One region of the Paraburkholderia sp. MPAMCS5 genome, then DNA from elsewhere that is predicted to be linked to it. Evidence: riboswitches for the same ligand, from Rfam matches in the RefSeq annotation. Region 1 holds a riboswitch; each other region holds the start of a gene.
What was found. Region 1 has a riboswitch for cobalamin ahead of cobG (precorrin-3B synthase). Riboswitches for the same ligand answer to the same signal wherever they lie in the genome.

Region 1 (7,837 bases):
GCGCGAGCAGCTTGGCATTCTCACGCGGCTCGCGTACGCGGATCTGTTGAAGGCCTCGGGCCGGCCCACGTTGCTCATGCTCGACGACGCCGCCGTGCATACCGACGCGGCGCGTCGCGACGCGATCAAGCGCGCGTTGATCGACGCCGCCACGCGGCATCAGATTCTCGTGTTCACCTGTCATCCGGAGTTGTGGGACGACCTGGGCGTGAGGCAGCGCGCCATCGACGACATCAAGGCGGCGGCTTAGCCGCTGTGTTGCGAAGCGGCGCGCGCGTCACGCGTACCAGCGCGGCGTGTAGACCCATTGCGTGCCTTTGCTGAAGCAGCGCGTGGTCGATGAACCCACGATCACCATCGTGCGCATGTCGACATCGGCCGGGCGCAGTTCGCCCAGCATGACCGTGCGCAGCGTGCCGCCCGGTCTGCCGATGTCGCGCCCGAGCACCACGGGCGTCTGCGCCGCGCGGTATTCGCGCACGATGTCCAGCGCTTTGTCCAGTTGCCACGGACGCGCGCGCGAAATCGGGTTATAGAAGGCCATGACGAGATCGGCTTGCGCGGCATGGTGCAAGCGTTTTTCGATGATGGCCCACGGCTTCAGATTGTCCGACAGCGACAGCATGCAGAAGTCGTGGCCGAGCGGCGCGCCGGCTTGCGCGGCGGTCGCCATGGCCGCCGACACGCCCGGCACGATGCTGAGTTCGACCGCGGACCATGCGGCGTTTTCCGCAGCGTCTGCCGTTGTATCGAGCGCTTCGAGCACGGCGGCGGCCATCGCGAACACGCCCGGATCGCCCGACGACACCATCACCACCGAACGTCCCGCGCTCGCGAGTTCGAATGCATGCCGCGCGCGCTGCATTTCCTCGCGATTGTCGGTGCCGTGCACGCGCTGAGCGGCGCGCAACGGGCCGGCCATCTTCACGTAGGTTTCGTAGCCGAGAATGTCGGTGGCTTCGGCAAGCGCGGCGCGGGCGGCGGGCACCATCAATCCGGCATTACCAGGGCCGAGACCGATCACCGTCAGCTTGCCGCGCGCGCGGCCTATCGTGCCGGGGTCGAGGGCCAAGGGCGACAGCGCGAGCGCGATGCGCTCTTGCGGATCGTCGTGCACGGTTTCGAAGGGAATACGCAGCGCGGCATGCAGGAGACTCGCGGGCGAGTTCGCGCCGTCCTCGCCGTCCTCGCCGTCCGCAAAGCGCAGCGGTACATTCAGCGCCGACGCGGCTTCGGCCAGCACCGCGTTTGTCATCTGTGCGGACGATGCGAGCAACGCCGCGAGCGAAAGCGAGGCAAGACCGTGCGCGTCGAGCACGCCGCGCACACGCGCCGCGAGTTGCGCGGCGGTTTCGGTCGCTGCATCCGCGTTCGCGCACGTCACCGCGACGACCACACAGCGTGGATGAATCACCAGTTCGTCCTGGCGGCCGTCCCACGCGCGCGGCGTCACGCGAATCGCGAGCCGCGCGCAAGCGGAGCGCGGCAAGGGCGCGTCGTCGAGCCAAGGCGCGTCGCCTTCGATGCGCGTGCTTTCGCCCGCCAGCAGATCCGACACGAAGCGCTTGCCCTGTCCGATATCCGCGAGCGCGTAACCGTCGGGCGGATTGAGCACGCAGGTGCCGAAACGCAACTCGCCGCTCGTGGTGATCGCCGGCGCGACGGCAAGCGCGGCGGCCATCTCGCGCGCCATCACGTTGACGCCCGCGAGGCCGCCGAGCAGCGGCACGACCGCGCTGCCGTCTTCGGCGACGGCGAGCACCGGCGGCTCGACGCCTTTGTCCGCGAGCAAAGCCGCGATAGAGCGGATCACGATGCCCGCCGCGCACAACGCGACAATCGGGGCGCCGCGCGCGTACAGGTCACGCAGATGCGCGCCGAGTTCGCCATACGCGACATCGGCCTGAGCGCGGCCTTGCAATGCATGCACCTGCGAACCGGCATACAGCGACTGGATACGCCGCGCGGTGTCGAGCGCGCCAGCGCCGAGGATCACGATGGCGGGCGGCCTCATCCTTGCCATTTTTCCCCCGGCACGACGAGCAGCGAAAAATACGGCGACGCCATCGGATCGACGTCGGCGAGCGGCACGATGCGCTGATTGGCCATCGTCGCGCGCTCGACATACAGCGCGCGCCGGGCGAGACCGAGTTCGCCGAGCACGCGCCGCACCTTGTCGAAATTGCGGCCGAGTTTCATCACGACGGCGGCGTCGGCATCCGCGAGACGGCGGCGCAATTCGTCTTCGGGCAATACGCCCGACAGCACCGAAAGGCTCTGGTTGCGATACACGAGCGGCGCGCCGAGCACGGCCGCGCCGCCGAGCATCGAACAGACGCCGGGCACGACTTCGCTCTCGTAGCGCGCGGCGAGCCGGTCATGCAGATACATGTACGAGCCATAGAAAAACGGATCGCCTTCGCAGATCACGGCGACGTCGCGGCCCGCATCGAGATGCGTGCCGACTATCGCAGCCGCCGTGTCGTAGAAGTCCGCGATGATCGCTTCATACGAAAGCGGCGGCTCCAGCGCTTCGGTCGTGACGGGATAGACGAGCGGCAAGTGCTGCTGCGCGTCGTGCAAATGCGCCTCGACGATGCTGAACGCGTTACCCTTCTTGCCCTTCGCGACGAAGTACGCGACCACCGGCGCCGCCTTCAGCAGACGTAGCGCCTTCAGCGTGATGAGTTCCGGGTCGCCAGGTCCGACGCCGAGTCCGAAAAGACGTCCCGTGCGTGATTGCTGCGCCATCATTCGACCTCCGTCGCGAGCGCATTGATCGCGGCCGCGGCCATCGCGCTGCCGCCGCGCCGCCCGTGGACGACCACATAAGACACGCCGCGGCTGTCCTGCGCCAGCATGGCTTTCGACTCCGCCGCGCCGACAAAGCCGACCGGGAAGCCGAGAATCAGCGCGGGCTTCGGCGCACCGGCATCGAGCATGTCGAGCAGATGAAAGAGCGCCGTCGGCGCGTTGCCGATCACGACGACGCTGCCCGCCAGATGCGGGCGCCACAATTCGAGCGCGGCGGCCGAGCGCGTGTTGCCGAGTTCGCGGGCGAGCGCGGGCACGTCGGCGTGAGCGAGCGTGCAGATCACCTCGTTGTTCGCGGGCAGCCGCGCGCGGGTGATGCCTTGCGCGACCATGCCGGCATCGCAGAGAATCGGCGCGCCTTGCGCGAGCGCCGCGCGGCCCGCCGCGCCCGCGTGGGCGGAAAACGCGAGATCGTCGATCACGTCGACCATTCCGCATGCGTGGATCACGCGCACCGCGAGCTTTTCGAGGTCGGCGGGCATGCGCGAGAGGTCGGCTTCGGCGCGGATCGTCGCGAAGGATTGGCGATAGATCTCCTGAGCGTCGCGAATGTAATCAAGCATCGGTGTTACTCCGGGCGAGGCGCGCGAGCGTGTCGGCGGCCTGTTCGATCGTCAGTTGGCGCGCGACGCATGGGCCGAAGCCTGGCGTGCCGTCGCGTCGATAAAGGTCGTAGCGGCCTGGCGCGACCGCGAGCAGCGTGAAGGGCGCGCAATGCGCGGCGGCGCACGAGCGCGGGCAACCGCTCAGGTGCACGTCGAGGTTCGGCGGCAGATACGTTGCGAGTTTGAGCGCGTCGGCCTTGGTGTCGGCGAGACTCTTCGCGCAGCCGCTCGAACCCGTGCACGCGATGAGCCGCGCGAGCGCGTCGGCGGGATCGCACGCGAAACCGCGCTCGCGTAGCGCGGCAAGCACGACGGGCACCGCGTGCGACGCGATGTCCGGCAGCAGCACGCTTTGCCATGGCGTGATGCGCAGCGCGCCGCCGCCATGTTGCCGCGCGATGGCGGCGAGGCCGCGCAGCGTGTTGGCATCGAGACGGCCGAGCGGCGGCTGGCCGCCCACATGCCACGTGCCCGCGCTACGTTGAGCGTGCGCGCCGAGGCGCAACGCGGCATCGGCGGGCGTGTTGCGGCGCCAGTTGACGAGCGCTGCGTCGCGCGTCAAGGGGAAATCGACATGGGCTTGTGCGTGCCGCAGGATCGCATCGGCGCAATGTGCGGCGAGCAGATGACGCATGCGCGTGGCATCGGCGGCGGCAAGGTCGAGGAACGCGTGCAGCAGCGCGCGAACCAGCGCCGGGACTTGCGCGGGCGATACCGAGGCCAGTGCGCCGCTGCCGTTTTGCACGGTCGCATCCGTTTGCGCCGGCGCGGTGGCGGGCGGCGGACAACCTGCGAGACCGAACACAAAGCGCACGTCGCCCGAGGCATCGTGCGACGCCGCGAGCCACACATCATGCGGATGATCGAGCCGCGCGAGCCGCTCGCCGCCATCCACGAGCAGCGCGAATTTCGGCGACAGCGCCGCGAAACGCGCGTCGCGTTGCAGCATCGCGAGCAGTGCGGCGCTAAGCGGCCGGGTGTCGAATAGCGCAAACGGATCGCGGCCCGCGAGGGGGCTGATCATCACGTTGCGGACGTCGTCGGCATGTTGCGCTTGTTGCGCGTGTTGCGCTTGTTGCGTGTAGGGAGCGGCGGCGCCGGCATCGTGCAACGGCCCGAGCCCGGCATCGGTCAACGCGGCGATCAACCCGGCTTCATGGCCGCCGCGCACGCCGCGCACCTGCACGTTCGCGCGATTCGTCAACTCGATGACGCCGCTCGCATGGCGCTCGCTCGCGTCTGCCATCGCCTCGGCCTGAGCCGCGCTCAACGCGCCGCCCGGCAGCTTGATCCGGCAGATGCCGCCGTCGCGCGCGGCGACGATCCGCACGAGCCCCGGGCACGCCGAGGGCCGCGGCGCACAAGCCGCGTCGGGCAAAACAGTGGTGGGCGAAGCTGGATTCAAGACGGACACCGCGGTTAGCGTCGCGCGACGGCCCGAGCATGCGTCAAGCGGCATGGCTGCGGCATCGGTACACCCCGCCCGATGTTGGCTGGCACGAACAGTCTGGCCGGCAGGTCTCCTGGCTCACAGGTCGTCGTCCGCCGCTGCCTTCCCGGATGAACCAGTGGCGCGTTGCGCAGGCGGACTCGCTGCATACAGTTGCGGGGGCAGCCGCAGCGGCACCGTATTCTCCGCTGTGTTCCCTGTTAGGCCCCGAAGGGCACCGGCGGCTGTATTATGCCTTTTTTCGAATAGCACAACGAGGCTGGACGCTTTGACCGGCGTGGCACAGCGCATGATTTGAAGATACAGAACGAGGATGGATGCATGCCGGCATGGCTGACCGTGGTGGGCATAGGCGATGACGGCTATGCCGGTTTGGGACGGTCCGCGCGGCGCGCGTTGCTTGACGCGTCGGTGATTTACGGCGGCGAGCGGCATCTGTCGATGCTGCCCGCGCGCCTCGCCGCGCGCCGCGCCGCGTGGCCGCGTCCGTTCGATCTCGCGCCCTTGCTCGCCGAGCGTGGCGGGTCCGTTTGCGTGCTCGCGAGCGGCGATCCGATGCTGTTCGGCGTGGGTGCGACGCTCGCGCGGCAGTTGCCCGCCGACGAATTGCGCGTGCTGCCCGCGCCGTCGTCCTTGTCGCTTGCGGCCGCGCGGCTCGGCTGGCCGCTCCAGGACGTCGCGACGGTCTCGCTGGTCGGCCGGCCTCTGGCTGCGCTGAACGCGTCCCTGCACGACGGCGCACGCGTGTTCGTGCTGAGCGCGGACGGCCGCACGCCCGCCGCGCTGGCCGGCTTGCTGAACGCGCGCGGCTTCGGCGCCACGCGCATGACCGTGCTCGAACATCTCGGCGGCGACCGCGAGCGGCGCATCGACGGCCGCGCGGATCAATGGTCCGCGGGCGAGGCCGCCGCGCTCAATCTGATCGCACTCGACTGCCGCGCAACCGAAGGCGCGCCGCGTCTGCCGCTTACCTGCGGCTTGCCCGACGACGCGTTCCGGCACGACGGCCAGTTGACCAAGCGCGATGTCCGCGCGATCACGCTCGCGCGCCTCGCGCCGACGCCCGGTGAATTGCTGTGGGACGTGGGCGCGGGCAGCGGCTCGATCGGCATCGAATGGATGCGCGCGCATCCGGGCTGCCGTGCGATCGCCATCGAAGGGCATGCGGAGCGCCAGCGCTTCATCGAACACAATCGCGATGCGTTGGGCGTGCCCGGCCTGCAACTCGTCGCGGGACGCGCGCCGCAGGCGCTCGAAGGACTGCCCGCGCCGGACGCGGTGTTTATCGGCGGCGGGGTGACGGCGGCGGGCGTGCTCGAAGCGTGCTGGGCGAACCTGCGCGAAGGCGGACGGCTGGTGGCCAACGCGGTCACGTTGCAAGGCGAGGCCGCGCTGGCCGCATGGCGCGAGCGTCACGGCGGCGCGCTCACGCGCATTGCGCTGGCCGACGCGCAACCGCTCGGCGGCTTCGATACGTGGCGTCAGGCGCTGCCGATCACCTTGCTCGACGTGGTGAAGCGTGCCGCCGGCCAGAGCGTGGTCAGCGGCCCACCCGCCGGTTCATCCGCCTGACCGCGATGCGTGACGAAACTCCCGAACAACCCGCGCCGCTGCGCAGCGGCTATACGACGGGCAGTTGCGCGACGGCGACGTCGCTGGCGGCGGCGCGTCTGCTGCTCGCCGGTGTCGTGAGCGACGTCGCCGAAATCGTGTTGCCGAAGGGCCAGCATGTGCCGATGCCGCTCGTGTTCTGCCGCCTGAGCGACGATGGAGCCGAAGCGGGCACGATCAAGGACGCCGGCGACGATCCCGACGTCACGCACGGCGCGGTCGTGTTCGCGCGCGTGCGGCTCGTCGCGGAGGCGGGCGTGGTGTTTCGCGCGGGGCCGGGCGTGGGCACGGTGACGCGCGCGGGACTCACGCTCGCGGTCGGCGAACCGGCGATCAATCCGGTGCCGCGCCAGATGATGCGCGAGCATCTCGCGGAACTCGCGGCCGAGCACGCGTATGGCGGCGGCTTTGAAGTGACGATCGGCGTGGAAGACGGCGAAGCGCTCGCGCTCAAGACGATGAACCCGCGGCTCGGCATTCTCGGCGGCCTGTCGATATTGGGCACGACCGGCATCGTGCGGCCGTTTTCGTGCTCGGCGTATATCGCGTCGATCCATCAAGGGATCGACGTCGCGCGCGCGAACGGCTACGCGCATCTCGCCGCGTGCACCGGCAACGCGAGCGAAGACGCGATGCGCGCGCACTACGGCTTGCCCGACATTGCGCTGATCGAAATGGGCGACTTCGTGGGCGCGGTGCTCAAGCATATGAAGCGCGCGCCCGTGGAGCGCCTGAGCGTGTGCGGCGGCTTTGGCAAGCTGAGCAAGCTCGCGGCGGGCCATCTCGATCTGCATAGCCGCAATTCGAGCATCGATCTCGAACAGCTCGCCACGTGGGCCGCAAAACGCGGCGCAAGCGACGCGCTGCAAAGCGCGATTCGCGCGGCCAACACGAGCCAGCAGGCCGTCGCGCTGGCGCATGCGCAGCAGGTGCCGCTCGGCGATATCGTGTGCGAACACGCGCTCGCCGTGGCGCGCGAGATCGTGCCGCCGCAGGTGAATGTGGAAATGTTCGCGATCGATCGTCAAGGCAATCTGATCGGAGTGGCCCGATGACGCGTGTTCTGTTGCTCGGCGGCACCGGCGACGCATTGAAGATCGCGCGGCGACTCGCGCCTCATGACGTGTACAGTCTCGCGGGACTCGGCAAGGTGCCGGACGATTTGCCCTGCGCGGTGCGCGTGGGCGGATTCGGCGGCAGCGAGGGCATGGCGCGCTTTATCGAAGACGAAGGCATCGGTCTCGTGATCGACGCGACGCATCCGTACGCTGCGCAAATCAGCGCCAACGCCGTGCACGCGAGCGGTGCGGCGCGCGTGCCGTGCTGGGCGCTGCGCCGTGCCGCGTGGCAGCCGCAA
Region 2 (7,837 bases), on a different contig from region 1:
TCGCCGGCGAACACGATCAGCGCGGGACGCTCAACCGTGGGACGCGTGCTGCGCTGGATCAAGCCCATCTGAAGCGCGAGCGCTTCGAGCCGGCCGAGACTGCCAGGCGGCTTCGTCTTCGTATCGATGATGTGTTGCAGCTCGTCGCGCAACGTTTGATCGAGCGGTTCGACTTGAGGCAATGCGGACAAGCTTGGCGAGGAAGTCATAGGTCGATGGAAATGGATGAATGTTCTGATCGGAATGTCACGTTGCCGATTCGTCATGATTCGACGTCGATTCATGACTCGAACGCGGAGCGGGAATCAGCGCCTCGTGCGCGCCGTCGCGAATCAGAATCAGCGGATAGCCGAACACGCGGCTCGTGAGCGCGGGCGTCAGCACGTCGTGCACGGGACCGGCATACACGGCACCCGCGCCGTCGAGCAACAGCGCATGCGTCGCGAAGCGGCGCGCGAGGTTCAGGTCGTGACACGAAAACAGCACGGTGCGCTGCGCTTGCCGCGTCCATTGGCCAAGCGCTTCGAGACAGTCGATCTGATGATGAAGATCGAGATGCGATAAAGGCTCGTCGAGCAGCAGGAGCGGCGCGTCCTGACACAACACCGCCGCCAGCGCCACTCGCTGACGTTCGCCGCCCGACAGCGACAGCACGTCGCGCGTCGTCAATGCAGTCAGGCCCAGCAAGTCCAGCGCCGCGCGCGCGGCCTCGCGATCGGCCTCGCGCTCCCAGCCCCAGCCGGTCAGATGCGGAAAGCGATTGAGCATCACGATGTCGAGCACGCTTGCGCTGAAGGCGTCCGGCGCGCTTTGCGGCATCAGCGCGCGGCGCTGCGCGAGAGGTTGCGCGCGCCACTCGGCGAGACGCACGCCGTCGAGTTCGACATGTCCCGCCGACGGCTGCAACAGACCCGCGAGCGTGGCGAGGAGCGTCGTCTTGCCCGCGCCGTTCGGACCGGCCACGCACCAGATCTCGCCCGCATAGAACGTATGCGTGAAGGCGTCGAGCAACGTGCGCGCGCCGGCGCGCAATGTCACGCGCTGCGCGCTGAGCGTGGGCGAAGGAGGGCGAGAGGCGTGCATCATCGGCGGCCGCGCAACAGCATCCACAGAAACACCGGCACGCCGATAATCGACGTGATCACGCCGACCGGCAGCTGCGCCGGCGCGATCACCATGCGCGCGATCAGATCCGCGCCCATCACCGCGACGCCGCCGCCAAGCGCCGCGGCCGGCAGCAGCATGCGTTGATCGTTGCCGAACGCGAGCCGCAGCATATGCGGCACGACGAGCCCGACAAAGCCGATGGTGCCCGCCGTCGTCACGGCGGCGGCCGCCGCGAGCGAGGCCGCGAGGTACACGCGCAGGCGCAGCGGCATGACCGCGACGCCCAGCGCTTGCGCGGCGGCGTCGCCGCGCAGCAGCACGTTCAGGCGCGGCGCAACCGGCACGATGGCGAACAGCACGACGACGAGCGCGGCGAGCGCGGTCCACGGCATCGCGTTGCCGTTGAGGTCGCCGGTCAGCCAGAACAGCATGCCGCGCAAACGATTGTCGGGCGCGAGATTGAGCAGCAACGTGATCAGCGCGCCCCAACCCGCCGCGATCACCGCGCCGGTCAGCAGCAAACGCGGCGACGTGTCCTGCGGCTCGCCGCGCCACAACTCGCGGCGCGCGAGACCCAGCACGAGAAGAATCGACACGAATGCGCCAGAGAACGCGGCGGCATCGACGAGCCACCACGCGCAACCGGCGATCATCGCGACCAGCGCGAACGTCGCCGCGCCGCCCGATACGCCCAATACGTAGGGCTCGGCGAGCGGATTGCGCAACAGCACCTGCAACAGCGCGCCGGCCAGCGCGAGCAGCGCGCCGCATGCAAAGCCGGCCAGCGCACGCGGCAAACGCAGCGTGCGCACGATCTCGCGGGCGAGATCGTCAGCGCCGCCTTGCGACGCCGGCAAGACGGCGGACGCATGCATCGGCGAGAGCGCCGCGATCACGCGCGCCGGCGCGAGCGACACGCTGCCCAACGCGAGCGACGCCATCAACACGGCCAGCGCGATGACGCCGAGCGCGAGCCAGATGGCGGCGGCGCGCTTCGCGCTCATGGCGTGAAGCGTGGCGGGCATCGAACCGGAATGGCGGCTCATCGACGCGCTCTCAACACGGCGCGCGCGTCACTGCTGCTGCCAGCCGACCGTGACATACGCAGCGCGCCGCGGCGAGTTATACGAGTAGGCCGTCTCATAGTCCTTGTTCAACAGATTCTGGATTTGCGCGGCCACGTACCAGGCCTTCGTGATGTTGTAGCGCGCGGACAGATTCACGATGCCGTAGCCGCCCAGCTTGCCGCTGCTGTCTTCACGCGGGCCGCTCACGATCCACTCGCCGCCCACGCGCCATCCCGCGATACTGCGATTCACCGCCAGCGAAGCGAAACGCCGCGCGCGCCGCACGAGGTCCACATCGTTGTCGAGATCGACGGGATTTTGCAGCGTCACGGACGCGCGCACGTCGGTCCTGCCCACATGTCCGCTCCACGATCCTTCCAGTCCCTGCACTTTCGCATGGCCCACGTTTTCGGCGAGATAAATGCCGGGCGTCACTTGCTGATAGTCGATCAGATTCGAATAACGCGTCTGGAAAGCACTCAAACGCATCACGCCGAGCGCAGTGGACGCGTACTGCAACGCGGCTTCGATCGAATGGCTGCGCTCGGGTTTGATCGACGGATTGCCGCTCAACGGATAGTACAGATCGTCGAAACTCGGCGCGCGAAACGCATCCGAATAACTCGCGCTGACCTTCCAATGCGACGTGATGTCAAAGCCGTAGCCGAGATAGTAACTGTTCGCTCCGCCGAAATCGGAGTACTGGTCGCGCCGCACGTTGGCCTGAATCTGGCTGCGCCCGAAGCGTCCCGTGTAGCCGGCAAAGCCCGAATCCACGTGACGGGCGGGCGCCGCAAACGTATCCGAGTCGAGGCTCTGGTCCAGATGCTCGTAGCCGAGCTGCAACTTCTGCTGCGAGGCGAGCGCGAAATCGTTCTGCCACGTGTACTGCCGGTTGTCGGTGTCGAAGCGGCCGTTATACAGGCCGTTAGTGTTCGACACGCTGCGATCGTCGCCTTCCGACACGATGAAGTGCGTGGTCCACCAGTCGGTCGGCTTGCCGTTCGCAAACGCGGAAACCTGGCGCACTTTCGTGTACAGGTTGTTCAGATCGGTCGGCACGCCGTACGCGTTGTCGTAGCTGTTGTTGCCGTTCGACTGGAAATAGCTGACGCCCGCGTCCCACTTGTCGCTGAACTTGTGACGCAACGAAGCGGACATGCTTTCGTTCAGATAGCCGTTTGCGTTCGGGTTCACGTTGGGCCCCTCGCGCGGATTGATCGACGAAAAGCCGTCGTCTTTCGAGCGCGCGAGCGAAATGCTGAAGGTGGTGCGGCCGTCTTTATCCAAGGCGCCGTTCGCGCCGACCTGCTGCGTCTGCGTGTGATAGCTGCCGTAGCCCACCGAAAAGTTGAAACGCGGCGGATGATCGCCACCGTCTTTCGTGAAGACCTGGACCACGCCGCCGATCGCGCCCGATCCGTATAACGCGGAGACATTGCCGTTCACCACTTCCACATGATCGATCTGATCGAGCGGAATCTGCGCGATTTGCGCGGCGCCGAGACTCACCGAGTCGACCCGCACGCCGTCGATCAACACCAGCGATTGCGTCGACGACGCGCCGCGCAAATACAGGCTCGTCGTCGAACCAGGGCCACCTGTGCGCGAGATTTGCGCACCGGGTGCGAGTTGCAGAAGGCCGGGCAGATCGGTCGCGGTGGTATCGGCGAGATCCTGCTGATCGAACAGCGAGGTCTGCGGAATCGTGTCGGCAAGCGCTTGCGGTCCGCGCTCCGCCGTCACGACGACCGGCGATAACACAGTGAGCGATGAATCCGCGCTTGCGGGCGCGGCGGCGGATGAGCTTGCTTCGGCTGGCGCGATTGCGCCAGTTACAGACGACGCAGACGCGCTCGCGGCGGTCTGGGCGAGGACGACATGCGGCAGCCCTGCAAAAGCGAGCAATGCCGCGCGGGCGATAGGGGACAGCATGGAGTGAGTTTCCCGTGGATGGCGTGCGCGGCCTGCTTCCCCGCAGGCCTTCGCGTAACGAGGCGCGTCCACTTGCACTATTTCACGGGCGCGCCCCTCCCTCTGGCCGGTATCCGGGCTGACGACATATCGATCCCGCCTTCCCACGCGTGACGCGCAGTGGCACACTCGCGTGTTGAACCTGAACACACGATGGGGATCGAATTGCAAGCGCCAACTGCAATGACGAATGCGGTCGCTTACCGTTGCGGGGGCAGCGCAGGTTCGCGCGCGCAGAGAAACCACGCGCCCTGCTTCCCGTTTAACTGCGCGCACAGTGAGGACATGCGCGCGGGCACCAGAGTGCGGGCAGTGTATGAGCGCCCTCGGGGTCAGTCAAGAATGCGGGCCGCGCGTGAATCGATCGGAAGGTACGGAGTTGGTCCGGCGCAATCTTCGCCACATGAGTACTTTTTCATCTTCAGTCGAAAAATACCTGCAAAAAGCGGTGTTGTTACGTCTCGAAACGAGACAATTGTCGGAACGTGCGACATTCCGCGCTAAAATGCGATGTCTTTAGAGGACGCAGCACATGCTCACCGAACTCGAATCACTCTCACAGAATATCGGCAAGCTGATCGCGATCAGCCAGCGCCACAATGAAGCGCGCGTCGCGCTCGAAGAGCAACTCGCCCAATCGCGCGCCGAAGCGGAAGCGGCGCGCACGGAACTTGCGCTGCTGCGCGAAGAACGCGATGCACTGCAAGCGGAACGCGACGCGCTCTCCGCCAAGATTGACGACGCTCAAGTGCGTCTGAACGCGATCCTCGAAAAATTGCCGCGTGCGCGCGCGCACAACGAGCCGGATAACCAGCTCGATCTGCTCGAACCCGCTCAGCACCAAGTCGAAGCAGAGAGCGACGCCACTCGCCACGGAGAAAATGCATGACCACCAAGCAGATCGAAGTTTCGATTCTCGGCGTGCCCTATCGTCTCGCGTGCTCGCCGGAAACGGAAGGCGCGCTGCTCGAGGCAGTGGCACGAGTCGACGCCGAGATGTCGAAGATCCGCAATAACAGCAACGTGCGCGGCACGGATCGCATTGCAGTCATGGCTGCGCTCTCGCTGGCATCGGAACTGCTTAAGCTGCAAACCAGCGTGCGTCACGGAGAAGCATTTCCCGCTGAAGAAATCCGGCGTACAATGCATCAAATGAACGAACAGTTGGGCACTGTCATCGCGCAGTACAGCATGCAGTAAGTAGCACGTAGTGAGCCACAAGTAGTGAGCAACAAGTAGTGGCCGGTCTGCGGATCGGCCGGATTCAAACAAAGCAAATGAGAAGTACCTGAGCAGCGTGCGTGAGGAAAGTGAGAGCATGTACGCACAACACTCAGCAAACGTTTGAATTGAATCGTTTCAGCTTCATCGGTTTAGCTTCCCTGCCTGGTTCGCCAAGGTCATATATTCCTTGAACCAATGCCATGTGCACGGTTGCGGAAATTTGTAGCACGGGCGTGCGCGTCACTCTGTCTGATGTACCCGAAGTGCTGCTAACTGCGACCAATTCTGAACCCCCGGTTCAGGATGCCGGCCTAGCGGCTAAGGCGGGGACCTTATTTAAAACGGCATCGGACTTCGGTTCGATGCCGTTTTTGTTTGGGCCTCGCGTTCACCTGCGTCTTCAACCTCTAACGTTCAATTCGATTCATGCGCTACTGGCTAATGAAGTCCGAACCGGACGAAGCAAGCATCGACCATCTCGCCCACGCGCCGCATCGAACGCTGCCGTGGACCGGCGTGCGCAACTATCAGGCGCGCAACTTCATGCGCGACGTGATGCAGGTCGGCGACGGCGTGCTGTTCTATCACTCGAGTTGTCCCGAGCCCGGTATTGCGGGCCTCGCCGAAGTGGCGTCCACCGCTTATCCCGACCCGACTCAGTTCGACAGGAAGAGCCCGTACTACGACGCGAAGTCATCGCAGGAAACGCCGCGCTGGCTGCTCGTCGATGTCGTGTTCAAGAAGAAGATTCCGCTCATTTCACTCGCCGCTTTGCGCGAGCACGAAGAACTTAAAGACATGCGCGTGCTCGCGAGAGGCAACCGTCTGTCGATCACGCCCGTGACCGAAGCCGAGTGGCGCTTCATCACGACTCGGCTCGCTTGAGCCTGCCGTCTCGCGACACAGCAAAGGTTGCAGCAAGGTGAAATCGGGGAACCAAGGCTAGATGACAGGCGCCTAAAGAACCTGCCACGACCTGCGATGCGCAAGGCGCGTGCCACGGCGCGGCGCTTTATGCAAAGCCTGCGCAACCCTGTTCCAGCAAGGAGTCCAACAATGACGAAAACCACCGCACGTGCACTCGCTTTCGCGCTTGTCTGCGCCGCGCCCGCCGCGCTCGCGCTCACACCCGTCGCCGCGCGCGCGCAAACTGTCGCGCCGTATCAACCGGCCGGCGTGCTGTCGCTGAATGCACAGGCGAGCGCGGAAGTGCCGCAAGACGTTGTCGATATCACGCTCTTTTACGAGCAGGAAGCGAGCGATCCGTCGGCGCTCACGTCAACGCTCAATCAGCGCGCCGATTCGGCGCTGCAAAAAGCCAAGGGCGTGAGCGGCGTGACCGCGCGCACGGGCTCGTTCTCGATTTATCCGTCCACCGATCGCGACGGGCGTATCTCCGCATGGCGCGGCCGCACGGAGATCGTGCTGGAATCGCACGACTTCGCCGCGGCGTCGAAGCTCGCGGGGCAAATGGCGTCCATCATGCAGGTCGGCAACGTGCAGTTCTCGCTGTCGCCCGCCGCGCAGCGCGCCGCCGAACAGAAGCTCACCGCCGACGCGATCCGGTCGTTTCGCGAGCAGGCAGCTTCGTCCGCGCAAGCGTTCGGCTACAGCGCCTATTCGATTCGCGAGGTCAATGTCGGGCACAACGGCGTGATGCCGCGCCCCGTCATGATGATGAGCGCGCGCGCCATGAGCGCCGACGCCAAGATGTCGGCGCCGGTGCCGATCGAAGGCGGCACGTCGACGGTGACGGTCAACGTGTCGGGGTCGGTGCAGATGAAATAACGCACCGCCGTTTCGGTTTCGCTGCACATGAAAACGCCACGGCATGCCGTGGCGTTTTTTTTCAAACGTGGGTCACGCGATGCATTAAACACCGCGCGTTAAAACCGCGCATCAGGACAGCGCGCGCGCCTGTTCGCTGCGGCCACGGCGATACGACCACACGAGCATGGCGATGCCCACGAGAATCATTGGCAAGGAGAGCCACTGGCCCATTGAAAGGCCCATGGCAAGCAGTCCGAGGAAGTCGTCCGGTTCACGCGCGAATTCCACAGTGAAGCGCGCGAGACCATAACCGATCAGAAACACCGCGGAAATCGCGCCGAGCGGCTTCGGCTTGCGCGAGAAGAAGAACAGCACGAAGAACAGCGTGACGCCTTCCAGCGCGATCTCGTACAACTCCGACGGGTGACGCGGCAGCATGTGATATTGCGCGAACACTTCGTTCAGATGCCATTGCGCGGCGAGCTGCGGATGCGCGGAAAGCCACGCGGCGTCGTCCGGCGCAGCGCCGGGGAAAAGCATCGCCCAAGGCGAGGCGGGATCGGTCACGCGGCCCCACAACTCGCCGTTGATGAAGTTGCCAAGACGCCCCGCCGCGAGTCCGGTCGGCACCATCGGCGCAACGAAGTCCGTGACTTGCAGCCACGAGCGCTTGCGCTGCCACGCGAAGAGCACCA
Region 3 (7,837 bases), 110 kb from region 1:
CACGAAGTGGCGCATGTCGCGGCGCTCGTAGATCGCGCGGTAGACCGCGTCGCGCTCGGCGTCGTTAAAAGGCTTTGCCATCGAAAAGGGCAGCCGTGAAGGCCGGATTGGAGGGCCAGTAAGCGTGCATGTAAGTCGCGACGATCGAGCCCGCGCGATACACGGCCTCGCCCGGCGCGTCGCCTTGAGGGCGCGTCGCGTGACAAAGCGGCACGAGCGCGATGGAGAGCTTCGAATAGTGAAACGTGTGGCCGGTCATCGGGCCATGCGCGCTGTCGATTTGCTGCATGCCGAGCGCGGCGAAGCGCGTTTGCATCGTCGCATGGCCGGGCAGGAGGCCGAGCATCGGCGTGCTGACGCCCTCGGTGTCGGTGAGCTGGTCGAGCAGATACAGCATGCCGCCGCATTCGGCGACGAGCGGTTTGCCGGCCGCCGCATGCGCGCGGATCGACGCCGCGCTGCGGGCGTTGGCCGCGAGCGCCGCCGCGTGCAGTTCCGGATAGCCGCCGGGCAGATAGAGCGCGTCGGAGCCGGCGGGCAAGGGCTCGTCGGCGAGCGGCGAGAAGCACTGCACGCGCGCGCCGAGCGCTTCGAGCAGCGCGACGTTGGCCGGATAGATGAACGAGAAGGCGGCATCGCGTGCGATTGCGATCGTCCTGCCTTGCAGCAGGCGCGGCAGCACGGGCGGCGTGGGCGCGCCGAAGTCGATGGAGGGCGGCAGAGCGGCCAGCGCGGTCTGGCCGAGCGCGTCGGCGGCGCGATCGAGACGCGCGTCGAGATCGTCGATTTCCGCTGCCTGATGCAGGCCCAGATGACGGTCGGGCAACGCGATTTCCTCGCTGGCGAGAATGTGTCCGCACGAGCGCAGCGCGGGCGGCAACGACTCTGCGAGCATCTGCGCGTGACGCGCCGAGCCGACCCGGTTCGCGAGCACGCCGTGAAACGGCACGTTCGGCCTGAAGTTCGCGAGACCGAACGCGACCGCGCCGAAGGTCTGCGCCATCGCCTTTGCCGAGATGACGGCGAGCACCGGCACGCCGAATGCGGTGGCGAGGTCCGCGCTGCTCGGCATGCCGTCGAAGAGACCCATCACGCCTTCAATCAGAATCAGGTCGGCTTCGGCCGCCGCCTGCGCGAGCAGATGACGGCAGGCTTCTTCGCCGACCATCCATAGATCGAGCGACAGCACGGGCGCGCCGCTCGCGCGCGCGAGGATCATCGGATCGAGAAAGTCGGGTCCGGTTTTGAACACGCGCACACGCCGCCCGAGCCGCCGATGGTAGCGCGCGAGACCCGCCGTGATCGTGGTCTTGCCTTGACCCGACGCGGGCGCGCTGATGAAGAGCGCGGGGCACGCGGGCATCGCTTAGAACTCCACGCCGCGTTGCGCCTTCACGCCTTGCTCGCGATACGGATGCTTGACGATCCGCATTTCGGTGACGAGGTCGGCGGCTTCGATCAGCGCATCGGGCGCATGACGGCCGGTGACGACCACATGCAGCATCTCGGGGCGCGCGTTCAGCACGGACAGGACTTCGTCGAGCGGCAGGTATTCGTACTTGAGCACGGTGTTCAGCTCGTCGAGGATCACCATCTGATAGTCGCCGCTTTCGATCATGCGGCGCGCCTCGTCCCAGCCTTTGCGCGCGGTGGCCATGTCGGCGTCGCGGTTCTGCGTGTTCCAGGTGTAGCCGTCGCCCATCGTGACGAAATCGCAGGTGGCGATGGCGCCGAGGAAATCGCGCTCCGACGTATGCAGCGCGCCCTTGATGAACTGCACCACGCCAAGCCGCATGCCGTGGCCCAGCACGCGCACGGCCATGCCGAACGCGGCCGTCGTCTTGCCTTTGCCGGTGCCGGTGTTGACGATCAGCAGACCTTTTTCGACGGTGGCGGCGGCCTGCTTTTTCTCATGCCCCTCGCGCCGGCGCTCGGTCATGCGTTGATGCGATTCGGGGTCCGTCTTCATGGAAAGTCCTGTTGGATGAGATTAGCGCTGTCTGCGCGCGCGGGCGTGGCCGATGCGATCGCGACGGTCACGCCGCCGCGAACGATCTTGCCGACTATAAGGCGTGCCGTGGCGACAGCGTGCAATTGCGCCGGATCGTGCGCGGCGGTGCTCATGCAGAGTCGATCCGGCACGGGGAGCGACGCCGCGAGCAGCGCGCACGGCTCGCAGACGCCTTCCACGCCGATGTGCTCGCGCACCGTCACCGAGGGCGCCGCGACCGTCGTCGCGGCAATCTGCGCGCGGCTAAAAAATTCGAGCGGCAACGCATGCCGCGCGCAGAACTCGAGCAAGCCCGGTTCGCGCGCTTTCGTTTCGATGCAAGCGACGCGCGCAATCTCTTCGAACGCATGCGAGCCGAGCGCGGCCCGCACGGCCGTTTCGATGTCGTCCGCCGAAGTATGCAGGCGGCAGCCGATGCCGACACACAGGGCTTTCATCGCGTGCCCGATGAACTGGCCGCCGCGCGCGCGAGCGCGAGCGACGCTACGCCGCCGATCACCACGATGGCCGGCGAGGCGAGCCGCGCGCGCGCCACGGCATCGGCGAAATCGGCGAGGGTTGCGAGCACATGCCGTTGTTCGGGGCGCGTCGCCGATTCAATCGCCGCGCACGGCGTGTCCGCGCGCATGCCGGCCGCGAGCAATGCGCCGGCGATATCGTTCAGCCGCCGCATGCCCATATAGATCACAAGCGTCATGCGCGTGGCGGCGAGCGCGGCCCAATCCGGCTCGTTGCTGCCCGCGCCGTGCCCGGTGACGAACACCACGCCTTGCGCATGATCGCGATGCGTGACCGGAATGCCGATCGCCGCCGGCGCCGCGATGCCCGCCGTGATGCCGCTGATCACTTCCACTTCGATGCCCGCGTCATGAAGCGCCCGCTGCTCTTCGCCACCTCGGCCGAACACGAATGGATCGCCGCCTTTGAGGCGCGCGACGCTGTGTCCCGCATGCAGATGGTCGAGCATCTGCGCGACGATGCCTTCCTGCGGCGTGGACGGATGACCGCCGCGTTTGCCGACATGCACGATGGCGGCATCGGCGCGCGCGAATTGCAGCACGTCCGGGTTCACGAGATCGTCGACGAGGATCACGTCCGCTTGCGCGAGCGCGCGGGTCGCCTTCAGCGTCATCAGCTCGACGTCGCCGGGGCCCGCGCCGATCAGCCACGCGCGTTTCATCGCGCCTCGCGAACGGCGTGCAGCATGAAAGGCGCGCGTAAAGCCGCCGCGAACGCAGACACGCGCGGCGCGGATGAGCGCGAGGCGAAGGAACGCAATGCAGTGGAGATCGAAGTCATTCGGAGCAACGTAGTCGGGCACGCTGGCTCACGCAGGTCGCGAACGCATTCGCCGCGTGGTGCGCATCGTGCTTGGGCGCCGGTCTATCCGTCCCTCGCGGATTTCGGCTGCCGGCGGGCGTGAGCGCATGACACGCACGGCCGCCTCCGCGTCTGGCCGGTATCCGGGCTGGCGGCCTCACGCGCTTTGCCTTCCCGTCCGCATTCGCTGGAATGAGTCGGACAGTGGCATTGAAAAACGCATGCGCGGCGCAGCAAAAGCCTTGCGCCGCAGGTCGCTTACCGTTGCGGGGACAGCACAGGTTGAGCGCGCGAGCGCGGCCTGTTTCCCGTTTAACTGCACACGCGAATGCATGTGCGGGCACCAAACGCGCGCATACGATAGCACACGCAAGCCCCGTCCGATAAGCGCGCCGGGCTTGCGTTTTCTTGACGCCAGAAGGCGCGCGGCCTACACTCGCACGCACTTCTGGTGCTCGTGTGCGCGCTCGTGCGCATGCAGTTAAACGGGAAACAGGACGCCCGCCTGACACGGATCGGGTCAACCTGTGCTGCCCCCGCAACGGTAAGCGAAATGTGGCGCTGTGATGGTTTGCATGGCGCCGCGGAGCCGGCTTCGGTGTCCACGCGCAAGGTCGCGTCGGCATCTCACCACTGGGCGAGAAATGACTCGTCCGGGAAGGGGAAGCGGCGCTTTCGCCAGCCCGGATACCGGCCGGAACACGCAGGACGAACGCCGCGGGGAAGCGGCGCTCGGTCCATGACCTCATGTCCGATTCCGTTGTCTGCTTTCTGCGCGTTTCCTGCTTTTAGCGGCAATGCCGTTGTTCGTTCCCTGTCTTGCGATGCAAACGTGCGCCGCGAACACGCGCGACTACACCGGCCGGCATGTGCAACTCCTACGCACGGACTCCACGATGCAAACTCAGATGCGCAAGATTCCCGTCACCATCGTCACGGGCTTTCTCGGTAGCGGCAAGACCACGCTGCTGCGGCACATTCTTCAGCATGCGGGCGGCAAGCGCATCGCGGTGATCGTCAACGAGTTCGGCGAACTCGGCATCGACGGTGAAATTCTCAAGGGTTGTGGCATCGGCTGCGATGACAACGGCGCTGAAACCGAAGGGCAATTGTATGAACTCGCGAACGGCTGCTTGTGCTGCACGGTGCAGGAAGAATTTTTCCCGGTGATGGAAAAACTCGTGGAGCGCCGCGAGCAGATCGACCATGTGCTGATCGAAACATCGGGCCTCGCGTTGCCGAAGCCGCTCGTGCAGGCCTTCAACTGGCCGCAGATCAAAAGCAGTTTCACCGTGGACGCCGTGATTACCGTCGTGGACGGCCCGGCTGCCGCAAGCGGCCAGTTCGCCGAGAATCCGCTTGCTGTCGATGCGCAGCGCAAAGCCGATCCGAATCTCGATCACGAGTCGCCGCTGCATGAGTTGTTCGAAGATCAATTGTCGGCGGCGGATCTCGTGATCCTGAACAAGACCGATCTACTCGACGAGGCGCGGCAAATTGCGGTTGAAGCGTTGATCCGCGAAGACATTCCGCCGCAAGTGAAGATCGTGCGCGCGCACATGGGGCAACTGGATCTGCACACGCTGTTCGGTCTCGAAGCGGCATCGGAAGAGACGATCCACTTGCGTCACGATCATCACGGTTCGGCGGACGACGCCGACCATCACCACGACGAATTCGATTCGATGGTCGTGCATGCCAACGTGCCTTCGCGTGAAGCGGTGATCGCCGCGTTGCAGCGGCTCGTCGAGGCGAACACGATTTACCGCGTAAAAGGCTTCGCGGCATTGCCGGGTGCGCCGATGCGCCTCGTCATTCAAGGCGTGGGCCGCCGCTTCGACAGTTATTTCGATCGACGCTGGCAGGCAGGCGAGGGCAGCGAAAGCCGCTTCGTGCTGATCGGCGAAGATCTCGATCAAGCCGCTTTGCAACGTGCGTTCGACGCGGCGCTTGGCGCGGCAACGCGCGTTGACGCTTCGGGCGCCGTCGCGTCGAACACCGCCGCGCAACAGGCGTAAGCGCATATGCATCTGCTGCGCACCACGCCAGGCGGTTTCGTCGACGATACGCAAGGCGTGATCCGCATCGATCAGCGGCCTGCGGACATCGTCGTGCTTAGTTCCGCGGACACGACGCTGTCGCTGCTGGCGAGCGTGTTTCCTCGTCTTGGCGAGGGGTTTCCGAGCGTGCGCCTCGCGAACGTCACGTATTTGCGGCAGCCCGCTTCCGTCGATTTCTATGTCGAAGACGTGCTGCAACATGCGCGTGTCGTGGTGGTCGATCATCTGGGCGGCGAAGCGTATTGGCCATACGGCATCGAGCAGGTCGTCGCGCTGGCCGCGCGCAAACAGCAGACGCTTGCGATGTTTTCCGGCGATCTGCAAGAAGACCCGAATCTGCTTGCGCGCAGCACCGCGGATGCCGATCTGTGTCATCAGTTATGGCGTTATCTGCGCGAAGGCGGCCCGCAGAATGCCGAGGCGTTTCTGCGCTGCATTGCGTATCGGGCGCTGAAATGGGGACGTGAGCCCGCACCGCCGCGCGCGTTGCCCGCCGCGTCCCTTTACCATCCCGAACGCGACACCCCGACCATCGCCGACTGGCAGGCGCGCTGGCAACACGATGCGCCCGTCGCGGCCATTCTGTTCTATAAGGCACACCTCCAGGCGGCCAACACGGCCGTGTTCGATGCGCTGATCGACGCGCTCGAGTCGCAAGGCGTGAATCCGTTGCCGATTGCCATCACGTCGCTGAAAGATGCGATGAGCCGCGACGTCGTGCAGTCGTTGTGCGCGCAACAGAACGCCGCGCTGGTGCTCAACACCACGGCGTTCGCCGCGAGCGCTATCGACGATCCCGAGCCGCTCGCGCTCGCCGGCGATGCGCCCGTGCTGCAAGTCATTCTGAGCGGCGGCAATCGCGAGGACTGGCTCAAGGACAATCAAGGCCTCAATTCGCGCGACATCGCCATGCATATCGCGCTGCCCGAAGTGGACGGCCGCATCATCACGCGCGCGATCAGTTTCAAGGGACTCGCGTATCGCTGTCCGCATACGGAAGTGGACGTGGTCCGCTATCAGCCGGATCTCGAACGCGTGGGTTTTCTCGCCGAACTGAGCCGCCGTTGGTGCCGCCTGCGTTCGCTCGACAATGCGGACAAGAAGCTCGCGCTGATTCTCGCCAACTATCCGATGAGCGAAGGGCGCATCGGCAATGGTGTCGGACTCGACACGCCGGCGTCCGTCGTCGGCATTCTGTCGATGTTGAGCAACGAAGGTTATCGCCTCGCGCAACTGCCCGCGAATGGCGAGGCGCTCATGCACAAGCTCACCGAAGGCGTGACCAACGACCCGGTGGTGCGCGACCTGCGACCCGCGTTGCAGAGTCTTGCGCTCAGCGATTACCTGGTGCGCTTTAACGCGCTGCCGGCCGCGACGCGCGACGCACTGAACAGACGCTGGGGTGCGCCCGAGCAGGACCCGACCGTGCGGCGCGGCCGTTTCATGATTGCGGGCTGGCGCTGCGGCCACGTGTTCGTCGGCATTCAGCCGTCGCGTTCGCGCGAGCAGGGCGATTACGCGAGCTATCACGATGCCGAACTCGTGCCGCCGCATGCGTATCTGGCTTTCTATTTCTGGCTGCGCGACCAGTTCGGTATCGACGCGGTCGTGCATGTCGGCAAGCACGGCAACCTGGAGTGGCTGCCGGGCAAGAGCGTGGCGCTCGCCGAGACATGCTGGCCCGATCTGATTCTCGGGCCGATGCCGCATCTGTATCCGTTCATTGTCAACGATCCGGGCGAGGGCAGCCAGGCCAAGCGTCGCGCGCAAGCGGTGATTGTCGATCACCTGATGCCGCCGCTCACGCGCGCCGAAAGCTATGGGCCCTTGCAGGATCTTGAGCGCCAGGTCGACGAATACTACGAGGCGCTCATGGTCGATCCGCGCCGCTCGAAGCTGTTGAGGCGCACGATTCTCGCGACCATCGTCGAACATAAGCTGCATGAAGAACTGAGTCTCGCCGAGCCGAACGGCGCGGACGACGAAGACGTCCTGCTCACGCGCGTGGACGCGTGGCTCTGCGAGTTGAAGGAGGCGCAGATTCGCGACGGCTTGCACACGTTCGGCCAATCGCCGCACGGCGTGCAACGGCGCGATACGCTGCTTGCATTGGGGCGTTTTCCGATCGGCGACGGCCAGCGCGGCAACGCCGGTTTGATCGATGCATTGGCGCGCGATCTGCACATCGATCATTTTTTCGATCCGTTGTCGGTGGATTGGTCAGCGGCGTGGAGCGGTCCGCGTCCCGAGCTGTTGCAACGCGTGAGCGATGCGCCATGGCGGCATTGTGGCGACACGCGCGAGCGTCTCGAACTGCTTGCCGCCGACCTGCTGCGCGGCGTATGCGGCGAGCAACGCGACGCGTCGCGCGCAGGGAAAGAAGGCAGCTTGCCGCAAGCGGCGCGCGTGATCGAGCGCTTGCGTCAAGACGTTCTGCCGCGCCTCG
Region 4 (7,837 bases), on a different contig from region 1:
AGCGTGCCGATCCACGCCGCGAGGATCACGCTGAATAGAAACGGCGATTCGACAAAGGGCGGCACGAGCAGCACGGCCGCCGACGCGCCGAGCATGGTGCCGAGCGCGCGATAGATCGCCTTGGAACGCGTCGCGCCGACAAACGGGTTCGACACGATATAGACCGTCGCCATTGCCCAATACGGGCGCGGCAATTCGAACTTGAGCCCGAGATAAAGCGCCAGCATTGCGGCGGCGAAGGTCTTGACCGAGAAGAGCCAGTCGCGAACGGAGGGATAGTTCATGACGCGTTACGCCGAACCTTTGCTGCTGCGCGACGCGGTGATACGTGTAGCGCTTTTCGACGACGCGGCCGATCTGGCGGGTTGGGGTTCGTCGGCGCGTTCGGCGGAATTCGCGGTGAATGCGGTGAGCACGCGCAACGTGGCTTCGAGGTCGCTGCGTGAGACGCCTTTCAAAGCCTGCGCGCGCAGCGTGATGAGTTCTTCTTCCATTTGCGCGGTGACGGCGCGGCCTTCTTCGGTCAGCAGGACCGTTTTGGCGCGCTTGTCTTCGGGGTCTTCGTCGCGGCGCATCAGGCCGGCGGCGCAGAGCTGATCGAGCAGCCGCACCAGCGAAGGCCCTTCGATGCCGATGTATTCCGCGAGCGTGACCTGACGCACCGCCGAGCCAAGCCGGCTCGCGGTGAGGAGCGGCGTGGCGCATGCTTCGGACACATTGAACGCGGAGAGAACGCCATGACTCGTGCGCCGCCACTTTCTGGCGGCGATCACCAGCGTGCCGCTTACTTTGCGGCGCAGGGCGTCGAGATTCGTCATGGCCGGTATTGTATCCAAACAATCGTTAGCAAACTATCGATTTTGGATTGCCGGTCCAACCTTGCCGCCGATGCGTGTCAGGCTGCGAGCCCGAGCCTGACCGTGCGCGCCAGGTCGTCGAGCTGAAAAGGTTTGCGCAGGATGGAGCAGCGCTCCACTGCGAGGCCGGAAATATCGACGTCGGCATAGCCGGTTGCGAGAATCACCGGCAGATCCTTGCGCATCTTGCGCGCCTCCGCGATGACGTCGATGCCGTTCATGCCGGGCATCGCGAAATCGACCATCAGCAGGTCGGGGTTGTCGTTCTGTAAGCGCTTCAGGCCCGCGTGTCCGTCCGCGGCTTCCGTCACGTCATAGCCGAGCATTTTCAGCGACTCGACGAGCATGGCGCGAACTTCGGCGTCGTCTTCAATGACGAGCACGCGTTTTTCGCCGACAGCCTGGGTTTCCGCATCGGAAGCTTGCGCGGCTCGCGACGCCACGCGGTCGCGCAACGGCAACCAGATTTCGACCGTGGTGCCGGCGCCTTCCTCGCTGAAGAGGCGCGCGGTACCGCCCGCTTGCCGCGCGATGCCGTAGACCTGACTCAGGCCGAGTCCCGTTCCTTTGCCGATCGGCTTCGTCGTGAAGAACGGATCGAACACGCGCGACACGACATCGGGCGGTACACCCGCGCCTGTATCGGTGACTTCGATCACGACATAGTCGCCGTCCGCGAGCGTCTGATCGGGCGCCGCACGCTTCCTCGCGCGAATGCTCAACTGGCCGCCGCCGGGCATCGCGTCGCGTGCGTTGATCGCGAGATTGAGCACGGCGAGTTCCAGCTGATTCGCGTCGGCCTGCGTCCACAACTCGTCGCTTTCGAAGTTGTTCGTGTAGCCGATGCCCGAGCCGAGCGACACGGTGATGATGTCGCGCATGCCTTGCAGCAACGCGATGACATCGACGGCTTTCAGATCGAGGTTGCTGTTGCGCGAGAAGGTCAGCAACTGGCCGGTGAGCTTCGCGCCGCGTTCGGTCGCGCGCTTGACGGTGGCGGCCATGCCGCGAATGCGCTCGTCGGCGCCGACCCGCGCGATCAATTCCGCGTTGACCATGATGACGTTCAGCAGATTGTTGAAGTCATGCGCGATACCGCCGGTGAGTTGCCCGAGCGCTTCCATCTTCTGCGATTGCACGAGCACGGCCTGCACTTTGGCGCGCTCGTGGATTTCCATCATCAGGCGGTTGTTGGCCGAGGCCAGTTCTTGCGTGCGCTCGGTAATCCGGCTTTCGAGCGAATCGTTTAGCTGGACTAACGCGGCTTGCGCCTCGATCCGTTCCGCGAGATGGCGGCGCGATTCATACTGCCGCGCGCGCGCCCGCAGCGCCGACGCCACCGCGCGTCGCAGCGTCTCCGAGTTGAGCGGCCGTTCGAGCACGACGACGTTGCCGAGCCGTTCGAGCACTTCGAGTCCACGCGCCGAACGATGCACGATGCGCGATCCCGCAAGGAGGATGAACGGGAAGTCGGACCACGCCGGCTGCTGTTCGAGCCAATCGAAGAGACGCGCCGCGTGTCCGTCCGCGAGCGCTTCTTCGGCGATCAGCGCGCTGCCCGCGCCGGCATCGAGCGATTCGGCGAGCACCTGGGCGTCGCCGCAGGTCACGCAGTCGCGCTGATCCTTGTGCAGAACCTCGGCGATGACATCGGCGTCGCGGCCAAACGGCGCGAGAATGAGGACGCGCTGCTCCATCACGCTACTGCCGCGACGTGTCGATGACGTGGTCCTGCGCGCCGAGCAGCGCGGTGCCGCCGCGGTAGGACGGCAGCCCGGACAGCACGCCTTCGAAGTCGCGCAGTGCTTCGCCGACCTCGACGCCCTCACTCGTGAGGCGGAACTGGCGAATCGAGCGTTCATGCGCGTTGGCGCGGCTCTTCACGGCAGTCACGGCGGTGAGCACTTCGCCGTGGTGCTCGAAGTAGCGGAACAGGATGACGACATCGCTCAGGTAGCTGATATCGATATCGCTTTGAATCTCGCCAATGACGCCGTGCTGCCCGAGCACGAGCATCGTCAGCACGCCTTGCTGGTTGAGATAGCCGAGCAGTTCGTGCATCTGCAGGAGCAGAAAGCGCTCGCCGGGCATGGCTTGCAGATAGGCATTCAGACTGTCGATCGCGACATATTTCACGCCCTTGTTCTCAACGGAAACGCGCACGTCGCTTGCGAATTCGCCTGGCGAGATTTCGGCGGGATCGATTTGACGCAGCGTGAGAAGTCCGTTTTCGACGTAAGGCGCGAGATTCAGGCCGACAGTCACGCAGCGCGCGATCAGGGTGACGAGCGTTTCGTCGAAGACGTAGTAGACGCAGCGCTCGCCTCGCTCCAGTGCCGCGATCAGGCAGGAGACCACGGTCGTCGTTTTGCCAACGCCCGACGGCCCGACCATCAGTACATTGGTGCCGGGAATGAGGCCGCCGCCGAGCAGTGCGTCGAGGCCCGACGTGCCGGTGCTCAGCGCCTGCGTGTCGAATTCCGCATGATGTTCGGCCGCGACGAGGCGCGGATAGACACGGATGCCGCCCGTGTCGAGCGTGATGTCGTGATAGCCCTCGCGAAACTTGATGCCGCGCATCTTGGCAATGCGCACGCGCCGCCGGTTGCCGCCGTAGTCGTGCACGACGTTGTCGAGCGAGATCACGCCGTGCGCGATGCTGTGCAATTGAATGTCGGACGGATCGGACGTGTTGTCGTCGAGCAGCAGCACCGTGCACTCGCGCGTGGCGAAATAGCGTTTGAGCGCGAGAATCTGACGCCGGTAGCGCAGCGGATTCTGCGACAGCAGGCGCAACTCGGAGAGGCTGTCGAGCACGATGCGCGTGGGTTTGACTTCATCCACCTGCGCGATCACGTTGCGCACTGTCTCGCCCAGTTCGACTTCGGCGGGATGCAGCACGGTCTGCTCGAATTGCGGGTCGAGGCCTTCGTCGGAAAGGAGTTCGAGAACCTTGAAACCGCTGATGTCCCAGCCGTGGCTCTCGGCGACCGCGATCAGTTCGTCACGCGTCTCGGACAGCGTCACGTACAAACCCACCTGCCCTTCGTCGACGCCCTTGAGTAAAAATTGCAAGGCGAGGGTCGTTTTACCCGTGCCTGGCGCTCCTTCCACGAGGTACATGCGTTGGGGCGTGAGACCGCCTCCCAGAATATTATCGATCCCCTCGATTCCCGAGTGCAGACGGGTTGGGGCGTGACTGGCGGCGTCGTTTGACATGATGTAGTTATCGCGTGGATGAGCGGGCTGACAGATCGATCAGCCGGTATCGCGGGGACGCAAGTTGTGTGCCTGACGCCCAGTCAGCGAAGCAGCATGCAGACGAGCCGCGGCATCAAACGTGCAATAAGGGAACACGTGTGCCACTTTTCGAGGACGTGCCGCCATGAGAACCCACAAGCCACTTGTCGCCGCGCTCGCTGTTGCGGCGTTCTGCGGCCTCGCGCCGTGTTCCGCCAGTGCGGACGATTCGCCGAGCCCTTGCGCGTCGCTCAAACGGATCGTGGCTGCCGCGCCGAACGGGCTGGCCGCGCTGACACCGGACGACGGCAAAGGCGTCGCCGAGCCCTACGGTGACGACGCGCAATGCGGGTCGTCACGTGGAAGCTATCAATGCATGTGGACGCCGCATCGCGATTCGGGCTCGACAGCCGATGCGTTGCAAGCCGTCGCGGCCGATATCGCTTCGTGTTTGCCGGACGCGACGCACGATCAGAATTCGCCGGGACGTCAGCATTTTTATCTGGGCGCGCGAGGCAAGCGCACGGACATTACGTTGATGCCTGCCGGTTCGGGCAAGCTGCGTTTGTCAGTGACGGGGAAGTAGCGCGTGTTCAAAGCGCGGACTCGATGTCAGCGCGACGACGGCTGCCATGTCCAGCCGCGCCGCTGCGAGCGCTGGAGCGTCACGACGGCGAGCGGTGCGATTTCAATGCGTGAGTAGATGGCCGGCGATGCGCCCAATACATGCACGATCGCCGCGCGCATCACCGGCGCATGCGTGACGGCGACGATGTCGCGCGTGTGATTCGTCGCGTGGCCCGGCGCGACATTGAGCGCGTCGAGCCATTCGCCGATGCGCTTCACGAGTTGACCGAACGACTCGCCGCCGTGAGGCGCGGCTTCGGGATCGCGCGTCCACGCGGACAGTTCGTCGGGCATGTCGGCGGCGAGGTCCGCCAGGCGCAGTCCGCGCCAGGCGCCGTAATCGAGATCCGCGAGACCGGGTTCCACGGTTGCCGTGAAGCCGAGCGCCGATGCCGTGTCGCGCGCGCAAAGGGCCGGACTCACGAAGGCGAGCGCATCGCCGGCAAGGGGCAAATGGGCGCGCGCGGCCTGCGCGTCGGTCAGGCCGCGCGCGTCGAGCGGATCGTCGGCGGGAATGCGGCCCGCGCGCATCGCGGCGGTCGGTGCATGGCTGATGAGCGACAGCCGTAGATTCATTCGTCACTTCCCCTGAAAACTGCGTGTGCGGTCGCGAAACGCGGGCGCCGAAGTTTAGCGCGTAGAATAGCCGCACTGCGAAGCGCGGAAGCCGGTGAGAGCCCGGCGCGGTCGCGCCACTGTAATCGGCAGCATGTGCCGAAAGCCAGACCTGAGCTTCGCACCATTCCTTTGTAATCGACTACGGGGCGCGTTACCCCAGGAGATGTCCATCATGACTGAAGCTGTTTTCGATCCCGTCCGCCAGCCGGCCATTCAACCCACGCCGATTCCGCTGCGTGAGCTGCTGCCTTGGGCCGTTTTCGGCGGATTGCTGCTGTTGCTCGCGCTGTATTTCGTCGGCGCGGAACAGGGCGCGACTTCTCTGGTGCCTGGCATGTACGTGCATGAGTTCGTGCACGACGGCCGCCATCTGCTCGGCTTTCCCTGCCACTAACGGAGCAGAACATGGTCGGTAGATTATTGTTGCGCGGCATGCTTGCAGGCATCGCCGCGGGACTGCTCACGTTCGCGTTCGCGCGCGTGGCAGGCGAGCCGCAGGTCGATCGGGCGATCGCCTTCGAAGAAAAAGCCGATGTCGCGAGCGGTGCGACGCATGGGCATGATCATGCGGGCGCGCAGGAGGAACACGCACACGAGGAGGCACTCGTCAGCCGCGATGTACAGGCCGGATGGGGCTTGCTGACCGGCGTCGTGGCATACGGCGCGGCGTTCGGCGGACTGTTCTCGCTGGTCTTTGCGTACGCGTACGGGCGAGTGGGCGCGATGAGCGCGCGCGCGTTGTCGGCGTGGCTTGCGCTGGGCGCTTTCGTCGCGCTCGTGATCGTTCCGAACATCAAGTATCCGGCGAATCCACCTGCGGTCGGCGACCCGGAAACGATCGGAATGCGCACGGGTCTCTTCTTTCTGATGATCGCGATTTCCCTCGCGACGCTGGTTTTTTCGCTGAAGGTTCGACGTCGGGCAGCGATGAAGCTCGGCGCATGGAACGGCTCGATCGTGGCGGGGCTGGTGTTTGTCGCGGTCATTGCGGCGGTTCAGATTTCGATGCCGGTTATCGACGAAGTGCCGGCCGCCTTTCCTGCCGCGCTGCTCTGGAAATTCCGCGTGGCGGCGCTCGGCATGCAGGCGATCATGTGGTTGACGATCGGGCTTCTGTTCGGCGCGCTGGTCGAGCGGGGCGAGTCGGCGCGTTTGACGGCTCGCGCGGCGGCGCGGTCGGTTTAATGTTGGCGGCGCTTGTTTTGTGAGCGCCGCCGCACAGTTCGTTGCGGCGCTGCGCAACGAGAGATAAACCAGTCGCGTCAAGTAGTTGGCGTGGTTTTGGGGCGGTTGTCCACAGGCTTGTGAACAAAATGTGTTGATAACTCCTGCCTTATCCCCGTCGCTTCATCGCCCGGAAAAAACCTCAGCTCGCGTCGTGAAAAATGATGCCGAGGGTATGCCGTTCCCCCGATCTCAACCGACTCACGCCATGCCGCAAATTCACGCGATAAGCCCCGCGCGATCCCTGCACCGGCCGATGATGCACGGCGAACACCACGGCATCGCCCTTGCGTAGCGGCACGACTTCCGCGCGAGATTGCATACGCGGACGCTGCTCCGTCATCACGAACTCACCGCCCGTAAAATCTTCGCCGGGTTCCGACAGCAAAATCGCAACCTGCAGCGGAAACACGTGTTCGCCGTAAAGATCCTGATGCAGGCAGTTGTAGTCGTCGGTGGCGTATTGCAGGATCAACGGTGTCGGACGCGTCTGGCCGGCAGCGTGACAGCGCTCGATAAATTCGGCGTGCTCCTGTGGATAGCGAATGTCGATTCCCATCACCTCGTTCCACCGGTTCGCCACCGGCACGAGACGCGGATAAAGCTCGCGGCGCAAGTCCGCGATCAACGCGGGCAGCGGATACGCAAAGTATTGGTATTCGCCGCGGCCAAAGCCATGCCGCGCCATCACGACGCGGCTGCGGAACAGCGCCTCGCGCGGATAGAGCGCGGTGAGCGCGTCGCATTCGTGCGCGCTCATGAGGCCGTGCAACATCGCGCAACCATAGCCGTTCAGCTCTTCTTCTACATTGAACCAGTCGATTGCCTCGATGCGCCGCGCCAGATCGAGCTTCGGCTTGGGCTTCGGCGATTGCGGCGTGCGTGGGTCTTTCGCCAGCGTGTTCATGCGTGTCTTCCTCAACGGTCATCGAACGATAATTGAGTGTAAGCGCGCCTTTCACGCCGCGCACTCCGACTCTTGCATTGCAATTTTTTCGCCGTGCAGCGTGCATTTTATGATCCGGATACGCGTGCGGCGCGCCGCGTGCAGAGGATGAAAACGCTGCGCGTTCATGGAGTTGAGCGACTCTTGCGCAGGTTGTCCACAGGCTTATGAACGGTTTCTGTGGACAAGACTCGCGCGGCCTGGCCCGAACTCATTCGGCTGCGAGTCGTGCGCTTACCGTCCCTTACCGTCGTTCAAGTTTCGATGCGTCACGGTCGATAGCTCCTGTAACCGGCTCTGCGCCGAACGCCTTGAAGCAATGAAC

Region 2: another riboswitch for cobalamin. It lies ahead of VOM14_RS16905 (TonB-dependent receptor domain-containing protein); the one in region 1 lies ahead of cobG (precorrin-3B synthase).
Region 3: another riboswitch for cobalamin. It lies ahead of cobW (cobalamin biosynthesis protein CobW); the one in region 1 lies ahead of cobG (precorrin-3B synthase).
Region 4: another riboswitch for cobalamin. It lies ahead of VOM14_RS29495 (CbtB domain-containing protein); the one in region 1 lies ahead of cobG (precorrin-3B synthase).

The regions. Positions count from the first base shown of each region.
Region 1 covers NZ_JAYXBK010000004.1:441,452-449,288, forward strand. The annotation lists gene VOM14_RS12260 (AAA family ATPase) at 1-250, shown strand, start outside; gene cobJ (precorrin-3B C(17)-methyltransferase) at 278-2,014, opposite strand; gene VOM14_RS12270 (precorrin-2 C(20)-methyltransferase) at 2,011-2,751, opposite strand; gene VOM14_RS12275 (precorrin-8X methylmutase) at 2,751-3,377, opposite strand; gene cobG (precorrin-3B synthase) at 3,370-4,833, opposite strand; cobalamin riboswitch at 4,916-5,104, opposite strand; gene cbiE (precorrin-6y C5,15-methyltransferase (decarboxylating) subunit CbiE) at 5,191-6,441, shown strand; gene VOM14_RS12290 (cobalt-precorrin-5B (C(1))-methyltransferase) at 6,447-7,535, shown strand; gene VOM14_RS12295 (cobalt-precorrin-6A reductase) at 7,532-7,837, shown strand, end outside.
Region 2 covers NZ_JAYXBK010000006.1:395,457-403,293, forward strand. The annotation lists gene cobT (nicotinate-nucleotide--dimethylbenzimidazole phosphoribosyltransferase) at 1-209, opposite strand, end outside; gene VOM14_RS16895 (ABC transporter ATP-binding protein) at 247-1,086, opposite strand; gene VOM14_RS16900 (FecCD family ABC transporter permease) at 1,083-2,153, opposite strand; gene VOM14_RS16905 (TonB-dependent receptor domain-containing protein) at 2,181-4,109, opposite strand; cobalamin riboswitch at 4,197-4,466, opposite strand; gene VOM14_RS16910 (ATPase) at 4,681-5,037, shown strand; gene VOM14_RS16915 (cell division protein ZapA) at 5,034-5,348, shown strand; RNA gene ssrS (6S RNA) at 5,525-5,706, shown strand; gene VOM14_RS16925 (EVE domain-containing protein) at 5,799-6,257, shown strand; gene VOM14_RS16930 (SIMPL domain-containing protein) at 6,429-7,160, shown strand; gene lgt (prolipoprotein diacylglyceryl transferase) at 7,272-7,837, opposite strand, start outside.
Region 3 covers NZ_JAYXBK010000004.1:547,338-555,174, forward strand. The annotation lists gene bluB (5,6-dimethylbenzimidazole synthase) at 1-81, opposite strand, end outside; gene VOM14_RS12765 (cobyrinate a,c-diamide synthase) at 65-1,363, opposite strand; gene cobO (cob(I)yrinic acid a,c-diamide adenosyltransferase) at 1,367-1,969, opposite strand; gene VOM14_RS12775 (cobalamin biosynthesis protein) at 1,966-2,448, opposite strand; gene cobA (uroporphyrinogen-III C-methyltransferase) at 2,445-3,191, opposite strand; cobalamin riboswitch at 3,449-3,694, opposite strand; cobalamin riboswitch at 3,764-4,044, shown strand; gene cobW (cobalamin biosynthesis protein CobW) at 4,228-5,349, shown strand; gene cobN (cobaltochelatase subunit CobN) at 5,356-7,837, shown strand, end outside.
Region 4 covers NZ_JAYXBK010000022.1:65,209-73,045, forward strand. The annotation lists gene VOM14_RS29465 (FUSC family protein) at 1-284, opposite strand, end outside; gene VOM14_RS29470 (MarR family winged helix-turn-helix transcriptional regulator) at 291-818, opposite strand; gene VOM14_RS29475 (ATP-binding protein) at 896-2,554, opposite strand; gene VOM14_RS29480 (ATPase domain-containing protein) at 2,559-4,076, opposite strand; gene VOM14_RS29485 (hypothetical protein) at 4,243-4,683, shown strand; gene VOM14_RS29490 (histidine phosphatase family protein) at 4,710-5,300, opposite strand; adenosylcobalamin (AdoCbl) riboswitch at 5,377-5,463, shown strand; gene VOM14_RS29495 (CbtB domain-containing protein) at 5,515-5,736, shown strand; gene VOM14_RS29500 (CbtA family protein) at 5,748-6,527, shown strand; gene VOM14_RS29505 (2OG-Fe(II) oxygenase) at 6,709-7,473, opposite strand.